DNA from 3 places in the Bulleidia sp. zg-1006 genome. Region 3 is predicted to be linked to each of the others. Evidence: predicted binding sites of a transcription regulator. Region 3 holds the regulator's gene; each other region holds the start of a gene.
The links. The regulator HrcA, encoded in region 3, represses chaperone genes, less so after heat shock. The targets are predictions, from matches to a motif close to TTTTAGCACTNNNNNNNNNNNAGTGCTAAAA.
Positions count from the first base shown of each region.

Region 1: a site for HrcA is predicted at 6,634-6,664, ahead of JOS54_RS00035 (Hsp20/alpha crystallin family protein). Genes of this name have one in related genera too.
Region 2: a site for HrcA is predicted at 8,263-8,293, ahead of JOS54_RS04870 (co-chaperone GroES). Genes of this name have one in related genera too.

Region 1 covers NZ_CP069178.1:2,257-13,279, forward strand. The annotation lists gene dnaN (DNA polymerase III subunit beta) at 1-693, shown strand, start outside; gene JOS54_RS00015 (RNA-binding S4 domain-containing protein) at 779-988, shown strand; gene recF (DNA replication/repair protein RecF) at 978-2,057, shown strand; gene gyrB (DNA topoisomerase (ATP-hydrolyzing) subunit B) at 2,067-4,046, shown strand; gene gyrA (DNA gyrase subunit A) at 4,059-6,548, shown strand; gene JOS54_RS00035 (Hsp20/alpha crystallin family protein) at 6,712-7,128, shown strand; gene serS (serine--tRNA ligase) at 7,415-8,701, shown strand; RNA gene ffs (signal recognition particle sRNA small type) at 8,754-8,840, shown strand; gene JOS54_RS00050 (nucleoside deaminase) at 8,844-9,311, shown strand; gene dnaX (DNA polymerase III subunit gamma/tau) at 9,349-10,992, shown strand; gene recR (recombination mediator RecR) at 11,005-11,023, shown strand, end outside.
Region 2 covers NZ_CP069178.1:966,236-977,258, reverse strand. The annotation lists gene adhE (bifunctional acetaldehyde-CoA/alcohol dehydrogenase) at 1-2,601, opposite strand, end outside; gene JOS54_RS04895 (IS3 family transposase) at 2,762-2,944, shown strand; gene JOS54_RS04890 (acylphosphatase) at 3,028-3,300, opposite strand; gene JOS54_RS04885 (hypothetical protein) at 3,349-4,014, shown strand; T-box leader at 4,289-4,491, shown strand; gene pheS (phenylalanine--tRNA ligase subunit alpha) at 4,530-5,567, shown strand; gene pheT (phenylalanine--tRNA ligase subunit beta) at 5,580-7,964, shown strand; gene JOS54_RS04870 (co-chaperone GroES) at 8,303-8,587, shown strand; gene groL (chaperonin GroEL) at 8,597-10,207, shown strand; gene JOS54_RS07995 (IS3 family transposase) at 10,163-10,390, opposite strand; gene JOS54_RS04855 (hypothetical protein) at 10,501-11,023, shown strand, end outside.
Region 3 covers NZ_CP069178.1:504,721-515,743, reverse strand. The annotation lists gene JOS54_RS02645 (ATP-dependent Clp protease ATP-binding subunit) at 1-1,045, opposite strand, end outside; gene dnaJ (molecular chaperone DnaJ) at 1,058-2,194, opposite strand; gene dnaK (molecular chaperone DnaK) at 2,243-4,063, opposite strand; gene grpE (nucleotide exchange factor GrpE) at 4,077-4,604, opposite strand; gene hrcA (heat-inducible transcriptional repressor HrcA) at 4,597-5,622, opposite strand; gene JOS54_RS02620 (HAD family phosphatase) at 5,786-6,436, shown strand; gene JOS54_RS02615 (hypothetical protein) at 6,785-7,507, opposite strand; gene JOS54_RS02610 (SPASM domain-containing protein) at 7,504-7,899, opposite strand; gene JOS54_RS02605 (radical SAM protein) at 7,865-8,710, opposite strand; gene JOS54_RS02600 (ATP-binding cassette domain-containing protein) at 8,707-9,609, opposite strand; gene JOS54_RS02595 (ABC-2 family transporter protein) at 9,677-10,444, opposite strand; gene JOS54_RS02590 (hypothetical protein) at 10,447-11,023, opposite strand, start outside.

The DNA of each region.
Region 1 (11,023 bases), 500 kb from region 3:
ATTGATCAAACCATTTTTGCTTGTTCAAAAAAAGAAATGAAACCGGTTTTAATGGGTGTAAATTTTGAATTAAAGAACAATCAATTGGTATGCACAGCTACGGATTCCTATCGTTTGGCTCGTAAAGTGGTTGATTTAGAAAGTTCCAATCAATTTAACGTTACCATTCCGGAAAAATCTTTAAGTGCTATGAAGAACACTATTTTACAAAATGCAAAAGAAATTGTTTCCTTTGCGGTAGATCGCTCAAAAGTTCAAATTCGCACTCAAAATATGATTTTTCAAAGTCGTATTTTAGATGGTGATTATCCAGCAACAGCTCAATTGATTCCAACACAATTTATTGCGGAATTGGAAATTAGTCGTTATGATTTAAAAAATGCGATTGACCGTACTTCTTTCTTAAGAAGTGAAGATGTCAAGGAAAATCGTCTTCAATTGATTGATAATCAAGCTATTTTAACTAGTCGTTCACAAGAAATTGGTGAATCACGTGAAGAATTATCAGCACAACATAGCGGTGAAGATTTAGATATTTCTTTTGATGGTGCTTATGTAGTAGAAGCACTTCGCGGTTTGCATGGTGAACGTGTTTTAGTTCAATTTAAGGGTGTTATGAAACCATTTATTTTAACTTCAAAAGATGATTCTTCAACTATCCAATTAGTGCTACCATTAAAGTCTAATCATTAAGCTCTTACAGTGGCTTAGAAACTAGGTTTCTAAGCCTTTTTATGTTATAATTAACAAGGTTTTCAGGACTTGGAAAGTAGGTAAAATGACGAAACAAAAACAAGACTACATAACTTTGCAAAACTTCTTAAAATTCAATGGTTTTGTACAAACCGGAGGTGAAGCGAAACTAGTCATTCAAGATGGTTTTGTGAAAGTAAATGGTGAGGTCGAAATACGTCGTGGAAGAAAGTTATACTCCGGTGATAAGGTTGGCTATCAAGGAGAAACTTTAATGATTAAAGATGTATATTAAATCTTTACGCCTGTCCCATTATCGAAACTACCAAGAGTTACAAGTTTCCTTTCAACCAAATATCAATGTGATTGTTGGAAAGAATGCACAAGGCAAAACAAACTTAATAGAAGCACTTTATTATTTATCTTTGTGTCGTTCTTTTCGAACTAGTCAAGACCAGGCTTTAATTCAAAATGGAGAAGAATACGCTGACCTTGTTTGTTGGCTAAAAGAGGAAAAACAAGAAAGTTATTTGCGTTGTATTCTTCATGAAAAAGGGAAAAGCCTTTTTATTGGTAAAACAAATATATCAAAGACAAGTGAATTTATTGGTCGATTGAATGTTGTATTGTTTAGTCCGGAGGATATTTATATATTTTCACAAGCGCCAAGGGCAAGGCGAAAATTCATGGATCAAGAGTTAATGAAGTTATCTAAGAAATATCTATTTCATTTAACTCGTTATAATACCTTGTTGAAAGAAAGAAATGTTTTACTAAAAAAAGCAAGCATTGATGAAACAATGTTGGATATTCTTGATAAACAAATGGTTACATCAGAAGTTGAAATTTTAAAGCGAAGATCTTCTTTTTTGAAGTTTATCAATCAAGAAATTGAACGTTTATTTCAATCTTTGTCAGGAATGAAATTGCGGTTACAAGTTGTGATGAACAATGGTATTGAAGTAGATAAAATTGATGAAGAAATTTTGTTAAAAGCTCATCTTTTCTCACGACAAAAAGATATAGAATACCATATTACAAATGTGGGGATTCATCGTGGTGATATTCAATTTCGATTGGCTGATAATGATATTTTATTATCTGCTTCACAAGGTCAAAAAAGATTAGTGATGATAGCCTTTAAATTAGCTATTCTTCATTACATTGAATTTATTTCAAAGCGTAAAGCGGTTGTCTTATTGGATGATGTATTAAGTGAATTAGACTTAGAACGTCAAAAACGCTTGCTGGATGTAGTTAAAAATGGGTACCAGTGTTTTATTACGACAACTTATTTACCGGATAGTTTGAAATTGGAAAAATTGAACTGCATTTCCATTCAAGATGGAAAAGTAAAAATATAGGAGGTTTATATGGCAGATAAATTTGAAAATAGAGAAGAAAGCCAAGCTGTCTTTAATGAAACATTGGACATGAAAGTGGATCATGCTTATGAAGATGAAGATATTCAGGTTTTAGAGGGTTTAGAAGCCGTTCGTAAGCGTCCGGGTATGTATATTGGTTCTACTTCTTCTGTTGGTTTGCATCATCTTGTTTGGGAAATTGTTGATAATGGTATTGATGAAGCGATGGCCGGTTATGCTAGTCAAGTGGAAATTACCATTGATGAAAATAATATTGTATCTGTTGAAGATGATGGTCGTGGTATGCCGACAGGGATGAATGAGAAAACAGGTATTTCAACCATTGAAACAATTTTTACAGTCTTACATGCCGGTGGTAAATTTGGTGGTGGTGCTTATAAAGTTTCCGGTGGTTTACATGGAGTTGGTGCTTCAGCAGTGAATGCTTTAAGTGAATTCTTGGAAGTAACAGTCTATCACGAAGGTAATATTTATTTTGTTCGTTTTGAGAATGGTGGTCATCCGGTTGAACCATTAAAGAAAATTGGTACTTGCAATGTCAATAAACACGGTTCTTTAGTTCGTTTTAAAGCCGATCCAACCATCTTTACGGAAACAAGGGTGTATGATTTCAATACCCTAAGAAATCGTATTCGTCAGTTGGCTTTCTTAAATAAAGGAATTCGTATTAAGTTCCATGATTTACGAGAAAGCAATCCTGAGAAACAAAATTATGATTATTTATTTGAAGGTGGTTTAAAGGAATATGTGAAGTTTATTAACGAAAATAAGGATAAAGTTCATGAAGATGTTATTTATTCCGAAGGTTATGAAGATAATATTCAAGTAGAAGTGGCTTGTCAATACAACACAAGCTATAATCCGTCTATCTATACTTTCTGTAATAACATCACAACAGTGGATGGGGGAACGCATGAAGAAGGTTTCCGTATGGCTTTAACACGTATTGTGAATAAATACGCTCGAGAAAATAATTTCTTAAAGGAAAAAGATGAGAATGTGACACAAGATGACTGTAAGGAAGGTTTAACAGCGATTATCTCTGTGAAGCATCCTAATCCACAATATATTTCACAAACTAAATCCAAATTAACAAATAGTGAAGTGCGCAAGATTGTATCGGATATCTTCGGTACACAGTTTGAGCGTTTCTTAATGGAAAATCCAAATCAAGCAAAAGCAATCATGGAAAAGATTGTGATTGCGTCCCAAGCTCGTTTGGCCGCAAAAAGGGCGAAAGAAATCACCCGTAAGAGTTCAATTAAAGTCGGCTCTCTACCCGGTAAGCTATCGGATTGTTCCTCCAAGGATCCAAGCATCTCGGAAATTTACTTGGTCGAGGGGGATTCAGCAGGCGGTTCTGCTAAAAATGGTCGTGATTCTCATTTTCAAGCCATTCTTCCTTTGCGAGGTAAAATTTTAAATGTGGAAAAAACACGTCCTGAAAAGGCTTTTGAAAACCAAGAAATTCGTTCGATGATTACAGCCTTTGGGGCAGGTGTGCATGATGAAGTAGATACTTCAAAACTTCGTTATCATAAGATTGTTATTATGACCGATGCCGATGTGGATGGTGCACATATTCGTACTTTATTATTAACTTTCTTTTATCGTTTTTTAAGACCGGTATTGGAACAAGGTTATGTGTACATTGCTCAACCACCTTTATTTAAGGTACAAAAAGGACAGAGTATTCGTTATGCGTACACGGATCGCCAATTGGACGAATTAAAAGCGGAAATGGGTGATCGTTTAAGTATTCAACGTTATAAAGGTCTTGGTGAAATGGATGCTAGTCAATTATGGGAAACAACGATGGATCCTAAAACACGTACTTTAATTCGTGTAACAATCGATGATGCAGAATATGCGGATCAGAATTTCTCAATGTTGATGGGAGAAGAGGTTGAACCTCGCAAGAATTTTATTTTAGAGAATGCTCACTTTGTCGAGAAATTAGATATTTAGTAGGAGGTCAAGATGGCTTTAGATGATTTTATGGAATTTGATGAAAGTAATTTTGACTCTGGTCATATTACTGAAACAGAATTGAGTAAGGAAATTCGTCGTGATTTCTTGGAATATTCAATGTCTGTTATTGTGGCACGTGCTTTGCCGGATGTTCGTGATGGTTTAAAACCGGTTCAACGTCGTATTTTATTTGCGATGAATGAAATGAACAATGGACCGGATAAGCCTTATCGTAAGTGTGCTCGTATTGTTGGGGATACGATGGGTAAATACCATCCTCATGGCGATAGTTCAATTTATGGTGCTTTAGTTTATATGGCACAAAATTGGAATATGCGCGAAACACTTGTGGATGGACATGGTAATTTTGGTTCTATGGATGGTGATGGTGCCGCTGCGATGCGTTATACCGAAGCGCGTATGTCTAAGATTTCCGTTGAAATTCTTCGTGACTTAGAAAAAGATACTGTTGATATGACGGATAACTACGATGGTGAAGAAAAGGAGCCAACCGTCTTACCGGCTCGGTTTCCAAACTTATTAGTCAATGGTTCAAGCGGTATTGCGGTTGGTATGGCCACAAATGTGGCACCTCATAACTTGGTGGAAACGATTGATGCAATCATTTCTTACATGGAAAATCCAGAAATTTCGGTTACAGAATTAATGCAAGTAATGAAAGGACCTGACTTTCCAACCGGTGCTTATATTTTAGGTCGTTCGGGTATTCGTAAGGCTTTTGAAACAGGTCGCGGCTCTATTGTGATGCGTGCTAAGACTCACTTTGAAGAAATGGCGAATGGAAAGACGCGTATTGTTGTGGATGAAATTCCTTACATGGTGAACAAAGCCTCTCTTGTGGAAAGAATTGGTATTTTAACAAGAGAAAAAATGATTGATGGCATTACTGATTTACGTGATGAATCCAATATGAAGGGGATTCGTGTTGTTATTGAACTACGGAAAGATATTCAAGCAGAAGTTGTTTTAAATCAGCTTTACCGTATGACAGCCTTACAATCGAATTTTGGTGTTAATAATGTTGTCTTATTTGATGGTGCTCCTCGTTTGGCTGGTATGAAAGAACTTCTAAGTGGTTATATTGATTTCCAATTAGAAGTGATTCGCCGTCGTACGGCTTTTGAATTAAAGAAAGCGAAAGATCGTGCTCATATTTTAGAAGGCTTACGTATTGCTGTAGATAATTTAGATGAAGTAATTCATACTATTCGTCAATCAAAAGATGCACAAGAAGCTTTAATAAATTTGATGGATAAATTCCCGTTGGATGAGGTACAAGCTAAAGCTATCTTGGATATGCAATTTAGACGCTTAACCGGTTTGGAACGTGACAAGATTGAAAAAGAATATCAAGATTTATTACTTAAGATTGCGGATTATGAAGATATCTTAGCTCATAAGGAAAGAGTGATTGATATTGTTAAGAATGAGTTAACAGAAATTAAAGCGAAATATGGTTCTTCAAGACGTTCAGAAATCATTGATGCGGATGCGGAAATGGAAGATGAAGATTTAATTCCTGTTGAAGATATTATGGTGACTTTATCAAGCAATGGTTATGTTAAGAGATTAACGACCAATACTTATTCGGTTCAAAATCGTGGTGGTAAAGGAATCAAAGGAATGGAATTGAATAAAGACGACAGTATTGAACGAGTTATCAATATGTCGACACACGATTTCTTACTTCTATTTACTGACAAAGGTCGTGTGTTCCGTTTAAGAGGATTTAATATTCCTAACTTCTCGAGAACTTCAAAAGGTATTCCAATTATCAATCTTGTGCATATGGATAAGGATGAAAAAGTGAAAGCTATGGTACCGGTTAAGAAGAATGATGAACAAATTAAATTCTTATTCTTCGTAACAAAGAAGGGTATTATCAAGAGAACTGCTATTTCTGAATTTGAAAGTATCATGAAGAATGGTAAGAAAGCAATTATTCTTAATGAGGGCGATGAACTTGCTTTTGTGAAAGCAACGAACGGTCAAGCGGAAGTCTTGATTGCCGGTGCTAATGGTAAAGCTATCCGTATCTTGGAAGAGAAGGTTCATCCGCAAGGTCGTATTGCTCGTGGTATGAAGGGTTTTAATACAGATGGTTCTTTTGTTATCGGTGTTGCTACTACTTTAGAAGGCTTCAATGTTTTAACGGTTAGTGAAAAGGGTATTGGTAAAGTATCTGCTATTGATTCTTTCCGCCTAACAAACCGTGGATCAAAGGGTGTTAAGGCGGCGAAGATTAATGAAAAAACAGGTAATTTGATTTCCATGAAGGCTGTTAGTGATGACCAAGATGTGATGATTATGACAGAAGGTGGAATAGTGATTCGTATTTCACTCAATCAGATTGCAGAATCTTCTCGCTCTAGTATGGGTGTTCACCTAATTCGTGTTAATCAAGACCGTGTTTCAACGGTTGCGATTGTGGATAAAGAAGTGGAAGAAGAGATTATGGAGGAAGGAAGTGCTGAATAATCAGCACTTTTTATATGTTTGTGATAAGAAAATTTATTCGATAATTACTGATAATTTTAAATTAATAAGAAAATATTTTTAAAAAAATTAGCACTTAATAGTTGACAGTGCTAAAAAATAGAATACAATGATGGTGTAAGGAAATAATCCTTAGGAGGTAATTATGAACACACTTACAAGAAGAAACAGTTTTGAAGAATTATTCGATGATATGTTTGGTGCATCTTCGATGAACAATAGCTACAACTTAATGAAAACAGATGTTCATGAAAAAGATGGTCAATATCTATTGGATATGGAAATTCCGGGTGTTAAGAAAGAAGATATTAAAGTTAGTCTATTTAATGGAAATTTAACAGTTGAAGCTAGTCGTTCTAGTCACAATGAAGAAATAGACAATCATGGAAAAGTAATTCGCCAAGAACGTTTCTCGGGAACTACAAGTCGTACTTTCTATGTTGGTACAGCAATTGATCAATCCGATATTAAAGTAAGTTATGATAGTGGAGTTCTTCATATTGAACTACCAACCGAGAAACAAAAAGAAACTGACACAAAGAAATTCATTGAAATTCTTTAAACTGAATTAGGAGCTTAAGCTCCTTTTTAATTTGACAGAAAGTGGTTGAAGTGGTTTAATTTTGATAGCTGTTTAAAGAATAGTAAGTAGATACTCTTGTTTAGAAAGTTACCGGTTGATGAAAGGTAATCCGGAGTACTATTGAATCCGCTTTAAGTAATATTAGCTCGGTTTACACCGTTATTGTAGAGAAGAGATAAATTGTTTCACGTGAAACAATTAAATTAGGGTGGCACCGCGAGAAATCGCCCCTATATATTGGTGTCTTTTTTTGTGGAGGAAAAATATGATTAACATTGAATTGATTCGTAACCATCGAGAAATTGTAAAAGAAAATATTAAAAAGAAATTTCAAGATCAAAAATTACCATTGGTTGATGAAGTGTATGAACTAGATAAAAAATTTAGAGCAGCGAAAACAGAAGGCGATAAATTACGTGGTGACCGAAACCGTATTTCAAAAGAAATCGGTGGTTTTATGCGTAATAAAGAATTAGAAAAAGCTGAAGTCGCAAAACAATCCGTAAAAGACATTGACCAAAGAATTATTGACTTAGAAGCTGAAGAAAAAGAAATGGAAACGGAAATTCGTAAGCGAATGATGCTTATCCCGAATATCATTGATGAGACGGTACCAATTGGAAAAGATGATTCTGAAAATATAGAAATTGAAAAATATGGTGAACCGACGGTACCGGACTATGAAATTCCTTATCATGCTGATATTTTCCAAAGTTTTGGTGGTTTTGATCAAGAAAGTGCCGGTCGTACATCGGGTAATGGTTTTTATTATTTACAAGGGGATGTAGCTCGCTTGCATTCAGCGATTATCTCTTATGCTCGTGATTTTATGATTAGTCGTGGCTTTACCTATGTAGTACCACCATTTATGATTCATTCCAATGTCGTAACTGGAGTCATGAGTTTTGATGAAATGGAAAATATGATGTATAAGATTGAAGGAGAAGATTTATACCTCATCGGTACTTCTGAACATTCTATGATTGGTAAGTTTATGGGTCAAATGGTCAAAGAAGAAGATTTGCCTAGAACATTAACTTCTTATAGTCCATGTTTTAGAAAAGAAGTAGGTGCTCATGGTATTGAAGAACGTGGTGTTTATCGTGTGCATCAATTTGAAAAACAAGAAATGGTGGTTATTTGTCATCCAAATGATAGCAAGCATTGGTATAATCAATTATGGAAAAACTCTGTTGATTTCTTCCGTAGCTTAGAAGTTCCTGTGCGTACATTGGAGTGTTGCTCAGGAGATTTAGCCGACTTAAAAGTTAAGTCTTGTGATGTAGAAGCTTGGTCACCTCGTCAAAAGAAATATTTTGAAGTAGGCAGTTGTTCAAACTTAGGTGATGCCCAAGCGAGAAGATTAAGCATTCGTATTAAAGGAAAAGAGGGGAATTATTTAGCTCATACCTTGAACAATACAGTAGTCGCAAGTCCTCGTGCTCTAATTGCTTTCTTTGAAAATCATTATCAAGAAAATGGGGATATTACAATTCCTCAGGCTTTACAAGCTTATATGGGTGGTCAAAAAGTAATTCATCCAAAGAAGTAATTGTTTCACGTGAAACAATTACTTGAAAATATTTGTTAGAAATAGTACACTACTAGTGGTACAGCAGTTAGTTCATGAACTTGGTCAGGGTCGGAAGGCAGCAGCCATAAGTGCTACTAATTGCGTGTGCCACTTTTTAATTATGAAAAACAAAGAAGAATACTACATGGCTTTTGCTATTAAGGAAGCAAAAAAAGCAGAGTTAGAAGATGAAGTTCCTATTGGTTGTGTCATTGTCCGTGAAGATAAAATCATTGCTCGAAGTCATAATCGTAAAGAAAGTAAAGATAGTGCTATTTATCATGCTGAAGTAGAAGCTATTTTAGAGGCTTCTAAAGTAAAAGATAGTTGGAATTTGAATGATTGTGATTTGTATGTGACTTTAGAGCCGTGTTTAATGTGTACTGGTGCTATATTGAATTCCAGATTAAGAAAAGTTTGTTATGGAGCCAGTAGTTTTAAGTCCGGTTTTTTAAAAACAAAGATTGACTTAGAAGAGATTCAGGGCTTAAATCATTATCCAATGATAAGGGCAGGTATTTTAGAAAAAGAATGTGCTCAATTATTAAGTTCTTATTTTCAAAAAAAGAGATTTAGTCAGACTGAATAAGTCTGATTTTTTTGTTATAATTTCACTGGAGAAGTTTATGGGAAAACAAGCACTATATCAAAAATATCGTTCAAAGAACTTTGAAGAAGTTATTGGTCAGGAATACACCGTTCAAGCCATTCAAAACACGGTCAATCAAGACAAAATAGGACATGCCTATTTATTTTGCGGACCAAGAGGAACGGGTAAAACCACTATGGCAAGATTGTTTGCAAAAGCGGTTAATTGTGAAGGACAGGAAAAAAAGCCTTGTAATCACTGCGAAAGTTGTGAATTAGCGAATAAAGGAGTTCATCCGGATATCATTGAAATTAACGCCGCAAATGAAACAAGTGTGGATCATATCCGTGATTTAATCGAAAAATCCTATTTAGCACCAATGAGAAGTCTTTATAAGGTGTATATCATTGATGAGGTTCATCAATTATCCTCTGCGGCTTCCAGTGCCTTATTAAAAATATTAGAAGAACCACCAGAAAATGTGATTTTCATTTTAGCGACGACTGATCCACAAAAGATGTTAGCAACCATTATTAGCCGTTGCCAACGATTTGATTTCCGTCGTGTACCTAGTACATTAATACAAAATCATTTATTAAATGTGGCTAAGTTAGAAGGTATTCAGTTAGAAGAAACAGCCGCTAAAGATTTAGCCCGTTTAGCGGATGGCGGTGTGCGAGATGCTTTATCGCTGTTGGATCAATGTGCCGCTTATACATCAAATACTATTAAAGCCGGCGATATTCAAAAAATATATGGACTAACATCCGTAGAAGAAAAGATTACTCTATTGCATTTAATTCAAGCGAAAAACTATTTAGATATCATGCACCACTGCAAGCAATACCAAGAACAAGGTATAAATTTAGAAAAGTTTTTAGATGAATGGATTGAAGTAGTCAAAGAAATCATTTTATATGTGAACACAAGAAGTAAAGAAGTGTTGGGTGCTTTAACTTTTGAAGAAGTTTCTAAAACAAGCCAACTATTTACAAAACAAGATTGGATGAATGTTTTGGATGTTCTCATTGGTTTTAAAGAAAAATTCAAACAGAATAAAAACCAATCTATATACTTTGAGGTTTTATGCATTCAATTAAGTCAACTTTCAAACATAAACGAAATCGAAATTGTTGAAAAACCGGTAGAAGTAAACGAAGAACCAATCGTTACTCTAAAAGAAGAAGTTCGAGAGGAACTTCCTATGGAAACAAAAGAATTACATCTAACAACAAAAGAGATTGTAGGTTTATTGATTCAATGTAATAAACAAGCAAAAGCGGATGATACAGAAATCATTAGACTAGCAAAACTAAAAGGAACGGTGGAAGATAATCGAATAATTTCTGCCATGGATCAAGTTCAACTAATGGCGGCTGGAGAAAATTGTGTTTTATTTGTTAGTGAAGGTAGCCAACTTCAAGAAAGAATGATGGAAAGTAGCTTCCATGAGGCGATGTACCAATTCATGAGGACAAAGTTATCTTTGGATAAAATGCCGTATATTTTTACAAAGCAAGAGTTTGATGAAGCGATTGAACTTTTCAAAGAATTACGCAAGAACAACCAATTGCCAAAGGCTTATGAAGTGCATCGATACCAAAATAGCCATGATGAAGAAAACCAAATTGAAAATCGATTAAATGAATTATTTGGTAAAGAAAATGTAACAATTATGTAAGGGGGATGCCACATGAAATATCCGGAAAGCC
Region 2 (11,023 bases), 460 kb from region 3:
CATATCTTGAATCATAGGCACACGAGGATTTGCTGGTGAACATTGATCTTCATAAGCTAAGTAAGCAATCTTCTCACGGTTTTCATCCCAAGTCTTTTCATCAATTCCTTGTGACTTGAAATTCATTTCCATACCAACATCAATTCCTAAGTCATAAACAGCTTGGGCAAACTTTTGAACACCTTCTTGAACCGTATCAAACTTCAAACCAATGGCACGAGCTAATTCACAATAGCGTTCATCAGCATTGTAGTATTGATATTTAGGCCATAAACCTGGTTTTTCCGGCTTTGTGCCATTATAACGAATGACATAAGGTAAGAAAGTAGCACAAGTTCTACCGTGAACTGTATGGAATTCGGCTCCAACTTTATGGGATAGTGAGTGACACATACCCAAGTAAGCATTTGCGAAAGCCATACCAGCCATGGTGGACGCATTATGCATCTTTTCACGAGCTTCTTCATCTTTAGCGCCATTATGAACGGCACGAGATAGGTATTCAAAGACCATTGTAACGGCTTTAAGTGCTAAAGCATCGGTATAGTCCGTTGCCATGACAGATACGTAAGCTTCACAAGCGTGAGTTAAGACGTCCATGCCGGAGTCGGCAGTTACTTTAGAAGGTAAGTTCATCACCAAGGCAGGGTCAACAATCGCAACGGTTGGGGTTAAGGAATAGTCAGCTAATGGATATTTTAAGTTTTTTTCTTTATCGGTAATAACAGCGAATGGAGAAACTTCAGATCCAGTACCGGAAGTGGTTGGGATACATACTAAGTTGGATTTCTTACCTAGTTCAGGATATTGGAAAGCACGTTTACGAACGTCCATGAATTTTTGTTTCAAGTCAGCGAAATCAACTTCTGGATGTTCATAGAATAACCACATTCCCTTAGCGGCATCCATGGCGGATCCACCACCTAAAGCAATGATAGTATCTGGTTTAAAAGATTGCATCAATTCCCAACCTTTTTTAACCGTTTGTAAGCTTGGATCAGGCTCAACATCACAGAATAATTGCACTTGGACAGGTTTTAAACGAGACGCTAATTGTTCACGAATGCGTTGTACATAGCCCAAGTCAACCATGGTACGATCGGTTACGATGAAGGCACGAGTGATTTCACGCATATCGCGTAGGTAAGTAATGGAGTTTTGTTCGATGTAAATCTTGCTTGGAATCTTGAACCATTGCATAGTATTTCTTCTCTTTCCTATCTTTTTGACATTGATTAAATTGATTGGACCAACGTTACCGGATACAGAGTTATGTCCATATGATCCACAACCTAATGTTAAGGATGGAATAAAGGAATTATAGATATTACCAATACCACCAAAGGTTGTAGGGGAGTTCCAAATCAAACGACAAGCTTTCATACGCTTACCAAAATCTTTTGCGAGCTTTTCATTTCTAGTATGAATGGCGGCAGTATGACCAATCCCATTTAACATAACCGTCGCTTCTGCTTTATCAAAGCCATCCGCAATACTATCTGCTTTTTCCATAGCTAGAACAGGGGATAGTTTTTCACGAGATAATGGTTCTTTCACACCCGGTTCTTTTACTTCAGCAATTAAGATAGAAGTCTTAGGATCCACTGTAAAGCCTGCTTGTTTAGCTATCCAAGCCGCCGCTTTACCAGCAACAGCGCTATTTAATCTTGCTTGTTCAACATTCTTGTCGTTGGCTTCACAACCAAACATGTATTTTTCCAATAGTTTCTTTTCTTTAGCGTTACAGAAGTGTACATTGTAATGCTTGAATTCTTCTTTGACATCGTTGTAAATTTCTTTATCCACAATAACCGTTTGTTCTGAAGCACAAATCATACCATTATCAAAGGCTTTGGACATAGCAATATCATTAACAGCTTGTTTGATGTTGGCGGTTGCTTCAATATAAGCGGGAGCGTTACCAGCCCCTACTCCCAAGGCAGGTTTTCCGCAACTATAGGCTGCTTTGACCATCGCATTACCACCAGTGGCTAAGATGGTTGAAACACCAGGATGGTTCATTAAAGCTGTTGTAGCATCCATGGATGGATTTTCAATCCATTGAACACAGTTCTTAGGAGCACCAGCCTTTAGAGCCGCCTCATAAACAATGCGAGCGGCTTCAGCAGAAGACTTTTGTGCATTTGGATGGAATGCAAAGATAATTGGATTTCTTGTCTTTAAGGAAATAAGACTCTTAAAGATAGCCGTTGAAGTGGGGTTGGTTACCGGGGTTAATCCAGCTACCACGCCAACCGGCTCGGCAACTTCGGTAATACCTGTTACTGAATCTTCACTGATGACACCAACTGTCTTTAAGTTACGCATGTAGTTCACCATGTATTCACAAGCAAATAGGTTCTTTGTGGCTTTATCTTCAAAGACCCCACGACCTGTTTCTTCTACGGCTAAACGAGCTAAGGTACCATGTTGATCCAAAGCGGCAACAGTAGCTTTTGCTACAATGTAGTCGATTTTTTCTTGATTGTAGCCAGCGTAATCATCTAAAGCAATTAAGGCTTTTTCAACCAATTCGTTGACTTCTTCTTGTGGACTTAAATTTTTTTCAGACATAACTTTCTCCTTCGTTATTGTTTTCACAAGTTCTATTCTACCTGCTTTAAAGGGGATTGCAATAGTATTTATTATTTTTTTCACATGTAAGCGATTTCAAATTGTTTTTTGATTCACAAATTCATTTTTAAGAAGAAATTGAAAATAATATGGTGACACTTATAGAAGTTCCAATATATGAATCTCCGTGTTTTTGGGCATTATTAACATTGACACGAACATAAGCAAAAAAAGTAGTGACAACGGTTATGAAGAATTAAAGTCAGAAATTGAACGATATATAAGGTACTACAATGAACAACGAATTAAAGAAAAACTAGGATGGATGCCACCTGTACAATACAGGATAGCATCCATGTGTTCCGCCTAGTTTATAAATATGTGTCCGGGATTCCGGGTACATATCAAAGTCTAACTTTTGGGGGTCGGTACACTTCCGGCAACCAAGAGAGATTAATAATAGGAAAACTTTTTCTCATTAGGAACTAAGTCAACTTCTTTGACTTGATAATCTTTAACTTGAATAAAACGACCATCCCCCTGTTGAATTTGATCTAAGAAAACCATTAGTCTTGTTTCGTCACCTTGCACATAAAATTCCACATTTCCATTATCTAAATTTCTAACTAAGCCAGTCAAACCTAAACGTAGGGCATTGGATTGACAAAAATAACGAAAGCCGACGCCCTGCACACGACCACTTACAACTCCATAATAACGTTTCATACTACAAACATTATGAATTAAAAGTTATACTAGTGGCAAGGAGTTCTTATGAAACAAATCATTTTATCCACTGCTTCTTTGGCTCAATCTTGGCTAGCCGATGACCTTTTGCCTCTTCTTCATAGGGAAAGTCGAGTTCTTGTCCTAACCTGTATTCGAGAAGAATTTCATGTGATTGGTGAAAGCTTAGAAGCTTCAACTCAAAAAGAAATTGCTCGTTCACTTTTTTATTATGGTGTCCCAAAAAACCAAATGTGTTTTTGCCGTTTGTTTGAACAGAATATTTCTAAAATCCGTCATGCTTTGGAGAATTGTGATGTAGTTATCTTTGTCGGTAATGATGCCTTATTGGCGCATCATCGTCTACTGGATTTTGATTTAATGGCAGATATTCAACGATATAAAGGGACAGAAATTTTAATTGGACCAATGGCTTATTTGTTTATTGGGAATAGTCAATTTTATCCTCTCAAAAGTGACATTCAGAATATATCCGGTTTGGATGTATTGTTTCATTATGTGGAAAGTGAAGAAAGTTTACGGGCTATTTTAAATGTATTAGAGGATCAAGCCTATGCAGTCATTGCTTTGAAGGAAAGTGCCGGTTTTATATATGAAGAAGGAGAGCTTATTCCGTTAGGGGATGCCTATTTATTTCAACCGAGTCAAATAGATGAGCTTTATGAAGCTTATTTGACTTATCAAGAGAATTAAATAATGGCGTTACAACTTTTTCTTGAATTCAGAACTATACTTAGCCATAAAATACCAACCTCCAATCGTTAGATTTTTAGTCTAACGCCATTGTGATATTGCTTCTAATTTTATGTTTCGCATTAAATATCAGAAGAGATATAAAGAAGTAAAAAATCTAATTTATGTTATTTGCGTAAATTGCAATAATAAGTTGAACATTGACAGTTAAGAAAACCGTCGTATTGAAAAGGACTAAACACTTGAAAATAAGCGTGTTTATCTCTATAATTTAAGCAATACGATGATAAAAGAGTAGTAACTTTCACTTGTATTAGGTAGAGAGATTCCGGTAGCTGAAAAGGAATTCTAATCAAGAAAGCGAATTCACTTTTGGAGTGAGATTAACCCTCTCCGCTAACGCCCGTTAAGCGTAATCAAGTTGCGTATGAAATACATGCGAAACAGGATGGTACCGCGTATATTTACGTTCCTGCAATTGTCAGGGACGTTTTTTATTGCAAGAAAGGAAGATTATGAACGAATCCATTAAACATTTACAAGAAAAAGCTTTGCAAGTTATTCAAGAGGCTAAAGATTTAGATATTTTAAATCAACTAAGAATTGATTATTTAGGAAAGAAAGGTTCTATCCAAGCATTAATGAGCCAAATGAAAGACTTACCAAAAGAAGAAAAGCCGGCTTTTGGTCAAGAAGTCAATGCCTTAAAACAAAGTGTTACGAAGGCTATCGAACAAGTTCAAAAGATTCTTGAAGAACAACAACTCTTCGCCCGTTTAGAAAAAGAAAAAATTGATATTAGTTTAAATGGTCACCAAAGAAAGTTGGGAACAAAGCATCCACTATTAGCCATTCAAGACGATATTGAAGAACTATTCTTAGGTATGGGCTATACCATTGCGGATGGACCGGAGGTCGAACTAGACCATTACAATTTTGAGCTGGCGAATATCCCTAAGGACCATCCAGCTAGGGACATGCAGGATACCTTCTATATTGATCCAAACACCTTATTAAGAACACACACCACTGCTATGCAGATGAGAGAATTAGAAAAAGCTAATGGTCAAGGAACGATTAAGCTGATTTGTCCGGGAAAGGTGTATCGTCGTGATGATGATGATGCGACACACTCTCACCAATTTATGCAATGCGAAGGATTGGTTGTGGGTGAGGATATCCGTTTATCCGATTTAAAGGGTACTTTATTAGCCTTGGCAAACACTATGTTTGGTAAAGGTAGACAAATTCGTTTCCGTCCTTCCTATTTTCCTTTTACAGAGCCTTCAGTAGAAGTGGATGTGTCTTGTCCGTTTTGTGAAGGAAGTGGTTGTCATGTTTGTAAGCAATCCGGCTGGATTGAAATTTTAGGAGCTGGTATGGTGCATCCAAAAGTTTTAGAGATGAACGGCTTTAATTCTAAAAAATACAACGGCTTTGCGTTTGGGGTTGGTTTGGAAAGAGTAGCTATGTTGAAGTATGGTATTGATGATATCCGTCATTTCTATACCAATGACACCCGTTTCTTAGACCAATTTCAAGAACTGGACTAGGAGGGAAGAAAGATGAAATTAAGTTATAAATGGTTATCACAATATGTGGATTTAAAGGGTATTTCAGCCCAAGAATTAGCTCAATCTTTAACCCGTTCCGGTCATGAAGTTGAAGGACTAGAAACCTTAGCAAGTGCAACAGGCTTGGTGATTGGTGAAATCATTGAATCAGAGCCTATTCCAAAAACCCATTTGAATAAAGTTCAAGTACGTATTTCCGATACAGATATTAAACAAATTATTTGCGGAGCTCCAAATTGTCGAACAGGATTGAAAGTAATCGTCGCTTTACCGGGAGCTAAGTTACCAATGGGTGAAATCAGTGCCAAACCAGTTCATAATTTAGAATCGAATGGTATGTTATGTAGCTTAAAGGAATTAGGTGTTGATACCAAATTACTCAGGGATAAACAAATCAATGGTATTGAAGAATTAAATCAGGATGCTCCAGTTGGTGAAACGAATGTGTTAGCCTATCTTGGTTTAGATGATACGATTTTAGATATTTCTTTAACTGCTAACCGTTCGGACTGTTTATCAATGTGGGCAATGGCTAGAGAAGTAGCGGCGATTGTAAATAGAAAGGTAACACTGCCAACATTACAAGAACATAGGGAAGTGCCATCTTCCTTTCAAATTCACTTAAAGACTGAAAAAGCATCGTATTATTTAGGAAAAGTAATTGGTAGAGTGAAAGTTGGTCCTAGTCCAAAGTGGTTAAAGGAAGCCCTTATTTCTTCCGGCATCAACAGTATTAATAATGTTGTCGATATTTCCAATTACGTTATGTTAGAAACAGGGCAACCGCTTCATTTTTATCAACTTAGTAAATTAAAAAACCATTCCATTGAAGTGGTAGATGGTCATCAAGAAAAAATTAGAGCCTTAGATGGTGTGGAATTCCAATTAGAACCAGAAGATATTGTTATTGAAACAAGTGGTCATTTTGCGGGCATTGCCGGTGTAATGGGTGGTGAAGAGTCCATGATTGATGATGAAACAACTTCGATTTTCATGGAAGCGGCACATTTCTCAACTGTACAAATTCGTCATACCGCAACGCGCTTGAATTTAATGACAGAGGCGGCTTCTCGTTTCATAAAGGGAATGGATCCATTAGCGGCTCAACAAGCTATTCAAAGGGCAACGGATCTTCTGGTTGAACTAGCAGAAGGTGCTGAGATTGAAGAAACGGTTGAAGCAGGACAGGATGGCTATACCGCTATTGAAATCAAAGAGACACTAAGTCATTTAAATCAAGTTTTAGGCACTAAATTCACCTTAGAACAAGTTTCTTCCATTCTCGAAAGATTGAATTTTACACCATTGGTGCAAGGAGATGAAATCACTTGTTATATTCCAAGCTATAGAAGAGATATGGAATTAGATGCGGATGTACAAGAAGAAGTGATTCGTTTGTTAGGATACGATGATTTAGATACAACCCTACCACGCATGGAAGCAACCGTCGGGGAAAGAAACGAACGCCAAATAGCCAAGCGTAAGACAAGAGAAACACTTATCTCTTTTGGTTTACAAGAGATTGTGACTTATACGTTACAATCCAAAGAAGAAAGTGAAAAAGCTTTATGGCCTTTGGGAGAAGCGATTTCTTTATCCATGCCGATGTCAGAGGCGAGAAGCCATTTGCGTACTTCTTTAATGACATCTGTATTAGCCAGTGTTCAATACAACATAGCCCATAAGAATTATCCATTAGCTTTCTATGAAATTTCAAAAGTGTATGCGAAGGGATTGGAACAAGAACGCTTATCCATTTTCTTAGAAGGAAATTATCAAGAGGATAAGTTATTTGGTTTAGAAGAAAAAAGTGATTTCTATACCTTAAAAGGTATTTTAATGGCTTGGTTAAAGAAATTTGGTATTCAGCAAGATCACATTGAAATCAAGGAAAACAATGAATATATAAGCCACTTTCATCCATACCGTTCGGCTTTGGTTTACTTGAATCATCAACTCTTAGCTATTTTTGGTGAAGTTCATCCAACGCTTCAAAAACAATATTCCTTAAAAGAAGCTTTCTATGCGGAAGTAAACTTAGAAGTTTTCTATCAAGTGAAAAGAAAGCTTCTTCACTTTAAGGAATTAGACCGCTATCCTTCAGTGGATCGTGACATTGCCTTGGTTGTTAAGAAGGAAATACCCGCGCAAAAGATTGTTGATACCATTCGTCAAAATGGGAAGCAGTTAGTTCGTCAAGTGGATATTTTTGATGTTTATGAAGGAAAACACGTTGCTAAAGAAGACAAGTCCATTGCTTTAAGAATTCGTTATCAAGATAGTGAACATACATTACAAGAAAGTGAAGTTAATGAGATTCATGAAAGTATTTTGCATGAATTAAAAGAAAAGTGTCAAGCGGTTTTACGTTCGTAAAAAGAAAAGGAAATATTTTTGGAATTTTCCTTATTCTTGAATTGTCAAGCTGAGTGCAACACAGTTGAATAATAGGCTTCATAGGGTGTTTTGAAACCAAGTCATCCCGTCGTGCTTTTTAGTTTGAGTGTGGTGTATAGCTTGATGATGCCTTATTTTTAATTCTTAGAACAAAGCAGTATCAAAGGTTTATATCAAGCCACAACGATGCGTGCTTGTGTCTTTATTCTGCTTTAAAGTGTTTTATAAATACTTATAGTGAATGAATTGACAGGGAAAGATATTGTGCTAAACTACTAATTAGCACATAACAGGCAAGAGTGCTAAAGGAGGTAATTATGTTAAAACCATTGCGAGATTATGTTGTGTTGGAAAAAGTAAAGGAAGAAACCGTTACGGCATCCGGAATCGTTTTGAAGACAAAAGAAGCTGGCGATGAACCAAGTCATGCGTTAGTCTTAGCGGTTGGTCCGGGTTTAACCGAAAATGGAAACTTAATTCCAATTGATTTGAAAAAAGGTCAACATGTCATCTATAAGAAGTATAGTGGTACAGAAGTAAAAGATAATGACGAAGAATATTTATTGATTAAGGCTGAAGATATTTTAGCCATTGTTGAATAGGAGGTTTTTATGGCAAAAGAATTAAAATATGCAAAAGAAGCACGTGATTTAATGGTAGAGGGAGTCAATCAATTAGCCGATGCAGTTAAGATTACTCTTGGTCCAAAGGGAAGAAATGTGGTGTTGGAAAAGTCATTTGGTTCACCGGTGATTACCAATGATGGTGTCACCATTGCCAAAGAAGTGGAATTAGAGGATAAGTTTCAAAATATGGGGGCGAAGTTGGTTTATGAAGCAGCGAATAACACCAATGAAGTAGCAGGAGATGGAACCACCACTGCCACTATCTTGACACAAGCCATGATTAACGCTGGCTTAAAGGCAGTGGATAAAGGAGCTAATCCGGTTTTAATGAGAGAAGGAATGGAAAAAGCGGCTAAGGAAGCAGCGAAGGCTTTATTAAATTCTTCTAAACAAATCACCACTAATGAAGATATTAAAAACATTGCGACGATTTCTTCGGGAAGTGAAGAAGTAGGTGAAATCATTGCTCAAGCAATGTCTAAAGTTGGTAATGATGGTGTTATCAATGTGGATGAATCTCGTTCTTTTGAAACAGTATTAGAAATGACGGAAGGTATGCAGTACGATAAGGGATATGTTTCTCCATATATGGTTTCTGATCGCGATAAGATGGAAGTTTCTTTAGATAGCCCTTATATTTTAGTGACAGATCAAAAGATTAACACCATTCAAGAAATTCTTCCTTTGCTAGAAGAAGTAGTGAAAGTGAATAAGCCATTGGTCTTGATTGCGGAAGATTATGATAATGAAGTGATGAGTACTTTAATTATCAATAAGCTAAGAGGAACCTTTAATGTGGTCGCAACGAAGGCGCCGGGTTTTGGTGATAACTCGAAGAACCAATTAGCAGACATTGCCGTTATGACTGGTGCTTCTTTCTGCTCAAAGGATTTAAATCAAAATTTAGCAGACTTAACTTTAGCTGATCTTGGTTCAGCGAAGAAGGTGGTTGTATCGAAAGATAAGACAACGATTATTGATGGTGCTGGTGATAAAGAAGAAGTTTCAAATCGTGTTTCGGAAATTAAGAAGACGATTGAAAATACAACATCTGATTATGATAAGAAAAAACTTCAAGAACGCTTAGGTAAGCTAACCAATGGTGTTGCTTTGATTAAGGTTGGAGCAACCACAGAAACAGAATTAAAAGAAAAGAAATTGAGAATCGAAGATGCCTTGAATGCAACGAAAGCCGCTGTTGAAGAAGGTGTTGTGTCTGGTGGCGGCTTAGCGTTGATTGAAGCTTATAAGGAAGTGAAGTCTAGTCTTAAGGAAGATGTAGTGGATGTACAACGTGGTGTAAATGTTGTGCTAGAAGCTTTAAAAACACCAATTTGTCAGATTGCTGAAAACGCCGGTTTTGATGGCAATGAAATTCTTGAAAGACAATTAGCGGAAAATAAGGGGATTGGTTTTAATGCTAAGAAAGGTGAATGGGTAAATCTCTCTAAGACAGGTATTATTGATCCAACTAAGGTGACTCGTTCAGCTTTACTCAATGCGGCTAGTATCTCTGGTTTATTCTTGACAACGGAAGCGGCGATTGCGGATTTACCAAGTAAAGAAGCTCCTGTTCCACAAATGCCTCAATATTAAAAACATAGAGTAACGAAGTAAAGTCAATTTCAAATTAATATATAAGGATTGATTTCTGTATTCTACAGGGGTTAATCCTTTTAATTTTGTGGTAATTCTTTGATTATTATCATCAATGCACTCTTCCATCCCCTTTTGTAATTCATCTAATGAATGAAATGTATATTCAACTCCATAAAACAGTATTATTCCGATAAGATGGTATAATGATGTGACCCCAAAAAGTTAGACTTTTGTTTTTGGACAAGAAAAGAAAAGTCCATTAAAATAGTAAAGGTGAATGGGAGACTAGTATGGTACTAGGAATTTTAGTAAGCGTTGCGTCTGTTGTCTTATGGGAAGCCTTAGGACACTGGGTTCAACATGTGCTTCATTTTAGTAAAAATAAAGAATATGGCTTTCCACTAGGAATTGTGGCTAGCTTTGGTATATTGGAATTTCTTTTCTTAATTGGTATCGGACTTCACTTCGGTCGTGGTTGGTTTGTGTTTTGGACCATTGTTCTAATTGCTTTTATGTTGTTTACGCTATGGTCACAACATACTAAGACATTTCATTCTTTGTTTCGTTGGCAATCCTTGGTTGTCTTGGGTAGTTGTATCTTAGGTTTTTTTCTTGTGAAACAATACGCTAGTTTGGATATCAATTTCGTTGATGGTTCTTTACTACAAGGCTTTCCTCTTTGGCAACAAGCTCTGCAATATTGTTTGCGTTATTTTCAAATTTCCTTTGGCTTATGGATTATTGTTATGAGTCTTTGGTTTTTAGGATCTTTGACCTTTAATATCGTGGATAGTTTTCACTTAAAAAATCCAT
Region 3 (11,023 bases):
GCAGAATAGAAATCGTATCTTCCACCGATGGTTGATTAACCATAATCTTTTGGAAACGACGTTCCAAGGCTCTATCTTTTTCAATGTATAAACGATATTCATCAAAGGTAGTCGCTCCAATGCACTTGAGTTCCCCTCTTGCTAGCATTGGCTTCAATAAGTTCGCCGCATCCATGGATCCCTCTGTTTTACCGGCTCCTACTAAATTATGAATTTCATCAATGAATAAAATAATTTCACCAGCAGCGGCTTTCACTTCTTTCAATACACCCTTTAATCGTTCTTCAAACTCACCACGATATTTTGCTCCGGCAATTAAGGCTCCCATATCGAGTTCAATAAGCTTCTTATTTTGTAAACCTAAAGGGACATCACCATTCATAATACGCCAAGCCAATCCCTCCACAATAGCTGTTTTACCAACCCCCGGTTCTCCAATCAGAACGGGATTATTCTTTGTTTTACGAGATAAAATTTCCATCACACGGCGGATTTCTTCATCACGACCAATGATTGGATCAATCTTTCCATCCTTCACATCTTGAACAATGTCATGACCATATTTCTTTAAAGCTTCTACTTGGCTTTCCGATGTTCTTTCTTCCATTTTAACACCCCCTCTTCTTTTCAATTCTGCCTCTTCAATCTGAGTAGCACTTAATTGATGTTTCTTTAACCAACTTTGAATAAAGTAATCATTTCCTTGAAAAAGCCCGACTAACACTGCTCCTTGACTTAAGTATTGATCACCTTGTTGCTTGGCCCAAGTTTGTCCGGCTTGAAAAGCTTGGTACAAACCTTGAGATAAGCGTGGTTCATAATTTCCTTCTACCGTTGCGACTTTATGCAGAGCATCCGCTATTTCTTGAATAAACCCTCTTTTATCAATGCCCAAATCAGCCCACAAAGAATCAAAGTCATGTTCATCGACTACGCTTTGTAAAAAATGCAAACATTGAACTTCCGGATGCTTTAGCTTTTGGGCTAAAGCGATAGAAAGAGAAAGAAGCTCTTGAAGAGCTTCTGTCATTTGTTCGATATTCATAGCCATTCCTCCTTAAGAGAACTGTTTCTTGAACTTTTCCCAAAGGGTATCCCCTTTTCCAGAATGTTGGATTTGCGCCAACTGCTGATAAAGCTCTTTCTCTTTTTTGGTTAAGTGTTGATCCACTTGAACCCTAACTGTACAAATTTGATCACCATATTGATCCCGACTGCGCACATCAGGAACACCTTTGGATCGTAAGCGTAACTTCGTGCCATCTTGTGTACCCGCCGGAATTTTCATCTTCACATCACCATGAATGGTCGGCGCCTCAATCTCACAACCCAAAGTCGCATCCACAGCTGAAATTGGAATTTCAAGATGAATGTTACGACCTTCTCGTAAGAATTGTTTATGCGGAAGAACATGGACTTCTAGGTATAAATCACCATTTGGACCACCATTTCTACCTCTTTCACCCTTACCACTAATACGTAAGGATTGACCTTCATTGATACCAGCCGGGATACTTATATCCACACTTTCTCTTTCATGGGTATAGCCTGCTCCATGACAATGATGACAAGCTTTGCGAATCTTCTTACCCGTACCCGAACATTCCGGACAAACTGTTTCTGTTTGCATCGTACCAAAGATGGTTTGTTGAACACCAATCACTCTTCCTGAACCATGACATCTTGGACAAGTTTCCACATCACTTGGCTTTTCCGCTCCACTTCCATGGCAATGGGTACAGGTTTCATCCACCTCTAAATTCAAGGTCTCTTTCTTACCAAAACAAGCATCCATAAAGGAAAGATTGATGCGCATATAACGGTCTTCCCCCTTCGTTGCTCGATTTCTTTGCCGTGATGAACCGCCAAAATCAGAACCGAAACCAAATCCATTACCGCCAAAGAAGGAACCAAAGATATCACTAAAATCACCAAAGCCGGCACCACTAAAACCACCGGCTTGATTGGGATCAACACCCGCAAAACCAAATTGGTCATAACTTTGTTTCTTGGATGGATCGGAAAGAATTTCATAGGCCTCATTGATTTCCTTGAATTTTTCTTCTGCACCCGGCTCTTTGTTCACATCAGGATGGTATTTCTTCGCCAAGTGGCGATACGCTTTCTTGATTTCATCAGCACTGGCTGATTTAGCGACACCTAGGACTTCATAATAATCTCTTTTATCGGCCATATTGCCTACCTTTCTAAAGGAAAGCGGAAGTCTAACTTCCGCTTCTGCTTATTTCTTTTCTTCGAAGTCAGCGTCTACGACATCATCGTTATTGTGATCCGTGGATTGACTGGCATCTTGTTGCGCTTGGGAAGCCGATTGTTGCTGATACATCGCTTGACTGACCGCATTCATTGCTTGTTCCAATGCTTCTAAGCGTGTCTTTAAAGAATCCATATCATTTTGATCAATAGCTTGTTTCAATTCATCTCTCAGCTTTTGAACTTCTTCTTTTTGTTCAGCTGTTACATTTGGAACATCTTGCTTCAAGGTTTCATCAATTTGGTTAATATACATTTCCGCCTTGTTCTTTAATTCCACATTTTCTTTGAACTTATCATCTTCGGCCTTATGAGCTTCAGCTTCTTGCACCATACGGTTAATTTCATCTTCACTTAAACCGGAAGAATCTTTAATCACGATGGACTGTTCCTTATTCGTAGCCTTATCCTTTGCCGTTACGTGAACAATACCATTGACATCAATATCGAATGTGACTTCAATTTGAGGCATACCGCGACGAGCTGGAGGAATCCCATCCAATTGGAAGTTTCCTAATAACTTATTATCCATTGCTGTTGAGCGTTCCCCTTGTAAAACCTTAATATCCACGGCCGGTTGATTGTCCGCTGCCGTAGAGAATACTTGACTCTTTGAAGTTGGAATCGTTGTATTACGAGGAATTAAGACCGTCATTACACCGCCCAATGTTTCAATACCTAAGCTCAATGGTGTGACATCTAGCAATAAGACATCCTTAACATCCCCGGAAATAACGCCGCCTTGAATAGCAGCTCCCAAAGCTACCACCTCATCCGGGTTCACTGACTTATTAGGTTCTTTGCCTAATTCATTCTTAACCGCATCTTGAACAGCCGGAATACGAGTTGAACCACCAACCAATAGAACTTGGTGAATATCATTCTTACTTAATTTTGCATCACTTAAGGCTTGACGAACCGGAACCATTGTTCTTTCCACTAAATCTTTGGTTAATTCATTGAATTTAGCACGCGTTAAAGTTGCTTCTAAATGCAATGGACCAGAAGGACCGGCCGAAATAAATGGTAAGGAAATTTGTGTTTGTAATGTACCACTTAAATCCTTTTTCGCTTTTTCAGCAGCTTCTTTCAGACGTTGAAGTGCCATCTTATCGTTTCTCAAGTCGATGTTATTATCAGCCTTGAAAGTATCCGCTAACCAATCCATGATGCGATTATCAAAGTCATCACCACCTAATTTTGTATCACCGGCGGTTGAAAGAACTTCAAATGTTCCATCTGCAATTTCCAAAATAGAAACATCGAATGTTCCGCCACCTAAGTCATACACCAAAATCTTTTGTTCCATATCATTATCTTTATCCAAACCATAGGCTAAAGCGGAAGCAGTTGGTTCGTTGATAATACGACAAACATCCAAGCCGGCAATCTTACCAGCATCTTTGGTTGCTTGGCGTTGGGCATCGTTAAAGTAAGCCGGTACTGTAATAACTGCCTTTTCTACTTTTTCACCTAAGTAAGCCTCTGCGTAATCTTTTAAGTAACTTAAAATCATTGCTGAAACTTCTTGTGGTGTATATTGTTTGCCTTCTAAAGTTACTTTTTCATTGGTTCCCATTAAACGCTTAATGGAATAAACCGTCTCCTTGTTGGTAATCAATTGACGCTTCGCCGCATCACCAATAATTCTTTCCCCATTCTTAAACGCAACCACCGATGGTGTTGTTCGATTCCCTTCTGGATTAGCGATTACTTTCGCTTCTTTACCTTCCATAACAGCGACACAAGAGTTCGTTGTTCCTAAGTCAATACCAATAATCTTGCTCATATTCTAGTCCTCCTTATTCTGAAACTTTAACCATTGCCGGTCTTAATAATCGATCTTTAATCATATAACCTTTTTGCAATATTTCAATCACTATGTTTGGTTCAACACCTTCCTTAGCTTCACTCATTAAAGCTTGATGGAAGCTACCATCAAATTGATGATTTAAAGCATCAATTTCTTGAACACCTTCTTTCGCTAGAGTGTTTTGAAGTTGACTATAAATCATCTCCACACCTTTGCGATAGGCTTCATCTTGTGTTTCTTGCGCCAAGGCTCTTTCACAGTTATCTAAAATCGGTAATAATTCTTTCGCAAAATTTGCCATTTGGAATTTTGTCCTTTGTTCAAAATCTGTTTGTAAACGTTTCTTCATGTTTTCCGCATCCGCATAGGCTTTTGCATATTCATTTTTCAAGATAGCCACTTGTTCTTCTAAAGTTATGACTTGAGCTTGCAGCTTTTCTTCTGCACTCAATTCAACTTCTTCTTCAACCGGGCTTTCTTCTAATTTTTCTTCTACATTTTCATTTTTTTCAGTCATGGTCATCTCCCTTTCGATAGGCCTCTTCAATCATGCGTGCCACATAATCCAGCAGTGGCACAATCCTGTCATATTCCATACGACTAGGACCGACCACCATTAATTCCCCGCTGTCTTCATCATTCAAGTGAAACTTTGAGCGGACAATCGCTAAATCATTCACCCAAGTTAATTGCGAACCGCCCCTTGTTGTAAGAGCAACCGCATTCGCATTTTCATCCATTTGTTTCCAGATGCTTTCATCTTCAAACATACCCATCAATTTTTTCATCTTATTGATGTCTTCAAATTCCGGTTGGAAAAAAACCTTATCTTTCCCAGAGAAGTAAACGGTATCGTTTGCGAAACGAATGAAAGCTCTTAGAAACGCAGTAAATAAAACATCATGCCTTTGCACAACCGCATTTAGCTCTGGCTTAATTTCTTCTAATCTTAAAGCCAATTCCGTTAAAGCGACACCTTTTAAGCGACGATTCAAAATATCGGTTGTGGTTTCTAAGTCTTGAATGGAAACGGATTGCTTGAAATGAAAGTTTCTTGTTTCCGTATGCCCTTGATCAGTAATAAAGACACAAACTGCATTTCTTTCATCTAACGGGAATAATTTAATGTGTTCTAAGTGCTGTTTTGAAGCATCTGGTCCAATTGCTCCAGCCGTCATGTTAGTCATTTCTGAAACAATTTCACAACTTTGACGAATCGCTTCATCTACACTCATAAGTGATGCTTCAAAGGCATCATGAACAGCAACCTCCATGCGCTTATCCAAATTGGACTCATCCAATAAAGTTTCGCAATAGAAACGATAGCCCATGGTACTAGGAATACGACCACTACTCGTATGTGTCTTTTCTAAATAACCCATTTCTTCCAATACTTGCATATCATTACGAATAGTTGCACTGGAATAAGCTAGGTGATACCTTTCTTGCAAGGCTTTGGATCCAATCGGTTCGGCGGTTTTGATGAACTCATCCACGATAGCTTTAAAGATTTGAATTCTTCTTGGCGTTAGCATCCAACATCACCTCCTTATTGGCACTCTAATTGAATATCTGCTAGTATCGTATCCCATTCGTTTAGCACTGTCAACTATTAAGTGCTAAATTCTTCCAACTTTTTTTGGGATTGCTTCTTCTATCTCTCTACTTGTATGATAGATGTGTTAACAAGGAGTATTTATGAAATATAATGCAGTGATTTTTGATTTTAATGGAACTTTACTATTTGATACGGATTTACATGTCAAGGCTTGGGATACAATCTCACAAAGCTTAAATTGTGGTCCTATTACATTAGAAACCATTCTAACAAAGTATTGGGGACTAGCGAACATTGATTTATTAAAGGGCTTAACGGGAAATCGCTATAGTGATGAAGAATACACTAATCTTTCAAAGAAAAAAGAAGCTTTATATCGCTCCTATGTTGAAGCTGATTCTTCTTTTCAACTAGTGGATGGTGTGCCTGAATTATTGGATTATTTAAAAGACAAGAATATTCCTTTTACCATTGCTTCAGCTTCCATCAAGGATAATATTGATTTTTACATTCGGCATTTTCACTTAGATCAATGGATGGATCCTAAAAGCATTATTTACGATGATGGTAGCTATGCGAATAAGAAAGAAATGTACCAACAAGCCATGAAAAATTTAAAGGTTAGTGATAAAGTACTTGTTTTTGAAGATTCTATCCATGGCATTAAAGCCGCCTTAGAAATAGGAGCCGATGTGATTGCGATTGATTCCCCTCAATTAAGAAATCTTCACCATCCAAATATCAAAGCTTGTATCCACAATTACCAAAATATCTTTGCCTTATTTGATTAGGGAATGAATATTCTTTAGATAATAAGCTTATGGATAAGGTCTTATCCATAAAAATTTAAAAATCTCCTTGAATTGTCAAATCAATTGCAACTTAACTGAATGATATACCTCATATGGAGTTTCCAATTTAAGCATTTACGAGGTCTAAGATTAATTTCTTTCATTTTTGCCTAATCATTGTATGCTTAGAAAATCCTTTCCCTCTATCTGGGGTTATCGTTTTAAGATTTTTTGCTCGCTCCAGTTCCAAATTTACAACACCCATAAACTTGTATATTTTTTTGTCACAAATCAATTGTTATGGTATTCCATTTAGATACGCACAACATGACAGCAACTTCCTAAAATTCAAGAATATTTTTCATCTATTAATTTTATCTGTTCTATACCTTCATATTTCAATACATCAATCTTTTTTATTTCGAATATCGCTCTTCTTAAATTTTCACAAACATTCATAAATCCAACTATTTCAGAAATTAATTTATCATTTTTCTTCAGTCTCGAATGTTCGTTAGGAATATTAGAATGAATATGAATTTCCACCACGTCTTTTAACATGTTTTTATCACTTACAATTGTCTTGAGCATTTCAGATTCTTTTTTGCAATGTCCTAAATCAAAACATATTTTAACTTTGTCTTTATGTAAAGTTGATATAGTACTCTTTATATTTTTGATTTTTTCAATAAACTGTTCATCTCCACTTTCGTTTTCCAATAAAATAGTTGTATTATTTGGAAGTAAATCACAAATAGAGTTAATCACTCTTACATCTGTGTTATTTTGAATGTGTGTTACCAAAAAATCTACTCTTTCTATTTTTTTTAAAATACAATCAAAATATATACTTCTTTGCTCAAAGTTTTCAATCAAATCAGCTTCTAAATGCAACGAAATTCTATCATTATATTTTTTTATTAATTCGTTAATTTGTTTTATGAAAATGTAATTATCCAAATGTTTATTCTTAACCTTAATTTCAACAATATCATACATTGAGAAATATTGATTCATTTCATCTCTTATATTTTCATCCACAACTAATTTCAATGCATATCCATATTTCATAGAGATTTACCTATTTTCTGTTTAATCAAATTCGAAAGATCTTCTGAATTATAAAATGGAGATTCTCCATCTTGATTTAAAAAAGAAATAAAAGAGTCTCTTGAATCATTTGGAAAAATAGGAACAATTTTTTCGTATAATAAAGGTAAAAGCACACAAAAAACAGGATCGGGATTGTATACGCTTCCCGTCAAATATTTTGCCTTTGCTCTACAACCTGAATTGCATACAACAACATATTTACATTTTTCACAATGCTTGATATCTTTAAGAAGTATTTCATTTTCTTCAAAAGAATTTTTATGATTTAAAGTTTCTTTCACATTAAAATTATATTTCTGGTAGTCATAAAGTACATTATGAAAAAAATTGACAAAGTGTTCCTTTTCCATCACTTCTAATAGTTGACTGATGCTGAATATAAGCACATGGAGAAAGATTTAAAATCTTTTTGAAATATTTGTTTTTTTCTTCATATGTATTTAGCATCGGTGGTTTTGTTAAAAGATTTGTTTTAAAAACACCATTTGCTTCTATATCTAATTTATTGATAAGGCTATGTTCTATATAGTGTCTAAGTGTTCGACTCATTTGATCCATAAATTCATGATAATATGTAGAAACATCAAGCTCTTTTATATTTTGATTTGCAGCGCCCTCGTATCCAACATCAAAAATCCGCCACCTGTCCGCCTTAACCTCAAGAATTTTTTTATATATGTCGAACATTTTGTTTGCATTGTGCATAGATGAAACAGTATGAACAACAGTATTTATTTTAGTATTATTTTTAATATATTTACACTTTTCCCACAATTCTTCTACATTACTACCTATTCTATATTTATTATGTTCATCACCAACACCATCAATACTTATCCTAATTCTTTTTAAGCCCGCTTTTGAAAGATTATTTATCATCTTTTCAGTAAGTAATTTGCCATTTGTAACTAAATCCGATTTAATTTTTAAGTCTGTTAAAAGTTGCACAATTTCAACAACATCACTGTTAAGTAGTGGCTCTCCACCAGTCAAAAGCACTTTATTAACTCCTAATTCTTTTTTAAGTGAGATAAGTAATGCTTTAATTTTTTCCGTTGTCATATCATTGTTTTTGTTGGCAAAGTCCAAATTATGGCAATATTTGCAATTTAAATTGCATTTTGATGTGATTTCTAATCTTACCGAGGTAAATAAACTCATTGTAAATCTCCTTTATCTATTTTTTTTATGACCATATCAACAGTTTTATCTTTTAAATCAATTGACAAAACTGTGTCCCAATTTATTTTCTGCAAAAAATTATTTATTCTACCTTGAATTAATATTTTAACCTTATGTGAATTCATTTTATTGATTTCAATATTTTCCGATTCTAAAAGTTCAACTTCTCGATCAAATTCAATCAAAAGTTCGGTGTATTTAACAGATAATACATTCTTCGTTAAATATTCAATGGCAGAACCATCTTCTCTTAAAATCAGTAATCGGTCACACAATTTTGTAATATCTAAAAAATTATGCGATGTAATTACCAAAATACAATCCGGATGGGTTTGTTTATAATCACATAATAATTCAATTATTGTTTCTTTAGTGTGGTAATCCAACCCTATAAACGCTTCATCTAAAAAGATATACTTTGGTTCTCTTATTAAAACCGCTATAATGTCCGCTTGAACTCTTTGCCCATAACTTACCTTTCTTAGCAAATTATTCCAATAATATTTCAAAGTAACTTTTTCACCATAATATTCTAAATTTTCAACCATTTTTTCAGGATTGACATCGTAAATTTTACAAAGTATCTCTATACTTCGTCTAATGGATAAGTCCCACCAAAGTGAACTTCTCTGTCCCCAAACAACTCCTATTTTACTCATCAATTTCCTTCTGAACTTATAAACACTTTTATCGCCAAAATAGATATCACCTTGCTGTGGTCTTAAAATAGATAACATCAATTTAATCAATGTCGACTTCCCTGTTCCATTATTACCCACAACTCCAATGCTTTCTCCATCTTTAATTATCAAATCTAAATTATTAAATAATCTTTTTTTATCTTTATAGTTGAACACAATTTTTTCTAGTTTTATCATAATTCCTCCATTACAAAATATCTATAGCTCTAAATTTGAATATTTAGTAAATTTGTTTTACATCTTTTTACCTATTATTGCTTTGATATTTTAATAACATATAATTAAACATACATATACCCATTAGATTCACTAATACCATTGTGAAAAATGGGTATATATACCCTAAAAAAACAATATCACTATTTCTAATCAAATCTACTGGCAGATATAGACAAAAATAAATTGGGACGATGAATGTATATATAAATTTAGCTGGATTTTTTAATAATGTAGTTGGATAAAATCCTATATTAGCACTTGAATCAACTAAAATACTAGCTAGCATTGTCCCTTCTGTCGTTATAGTTAATATAGATGCTGCAATTAACATCAACCCGATATAAGTTATCCCCAAAATTAATATCAAATATAATGTAGCTATAATAGATAACTCAAACCCTTGCCTATAGCTTTCTAATATAGATATTATTCCAACAATGATACCCGAAATTCTTCTGATAAATATTTCCGAAATTATAACTTGATATATTATCGATAGTGGCCTTGTAAAATAGATATCTAAATCTCCAGAAAATAATAATTGCTGATAATTATCTAAGCCTCTTGCAAACATTCTAGCAAAATTATAAGCAACCAAAATAGAACCATACATAAAATGTACCAGCATAGATACATTATTATTGCTGGCAACACTTCCTTTCAAAAATAAATTGACAGCAATTAAAGGAATTATTGAATAAATAAACCAAATCACTAATTCCAGAATCATATTTTTTTTGTAACTTATCTGCCCAGTTAGACTTGCACGGTACAACATTAATGTTTTTTTCATTTTCATCCTCCATATATTTCAGTTTTATTAGATAATATCCTAAACAAATAGTATGATATTAGCGCAAGCACACTACACCAAATTAGTTGAAAAATAATAATTTCTTTTTTTTCATATAATAAAACTTGAACTGGTCCATCAACCAAAAATGCAAATGGAGTAAAATAACAAATCTTTATAAATTGCTGTGGCAAATATTTTAAGGGTATGATTCCACCAGATAAAATACCACTAACACCGTTTAATAGTGCTTTGGAAGCAGAGTGATTATTTAACGGTAAAGATAACGAGTAGAAGCATTCGCCCACAAATACACTCAGCAATAAACTCAAAAAAATAGATACCAAAAAAAATGCACATCTTAAAAATGAAATTTGCAAAAATATCATTAACAAAATTAAAAATAATATGTTCTCTGCAAAACCAGCAATACAAGTTGCAATATCTTCAAGTACGATAATTTCCCATATTTCTTTTGGAAAAGTATAATATTTGGATATTTCTCCCTTTTTTAATAAATGTATAAAATTTGGAAGTCTATTTGTAAGCAAGCAATTATTTAAGACATTGGCAATCACC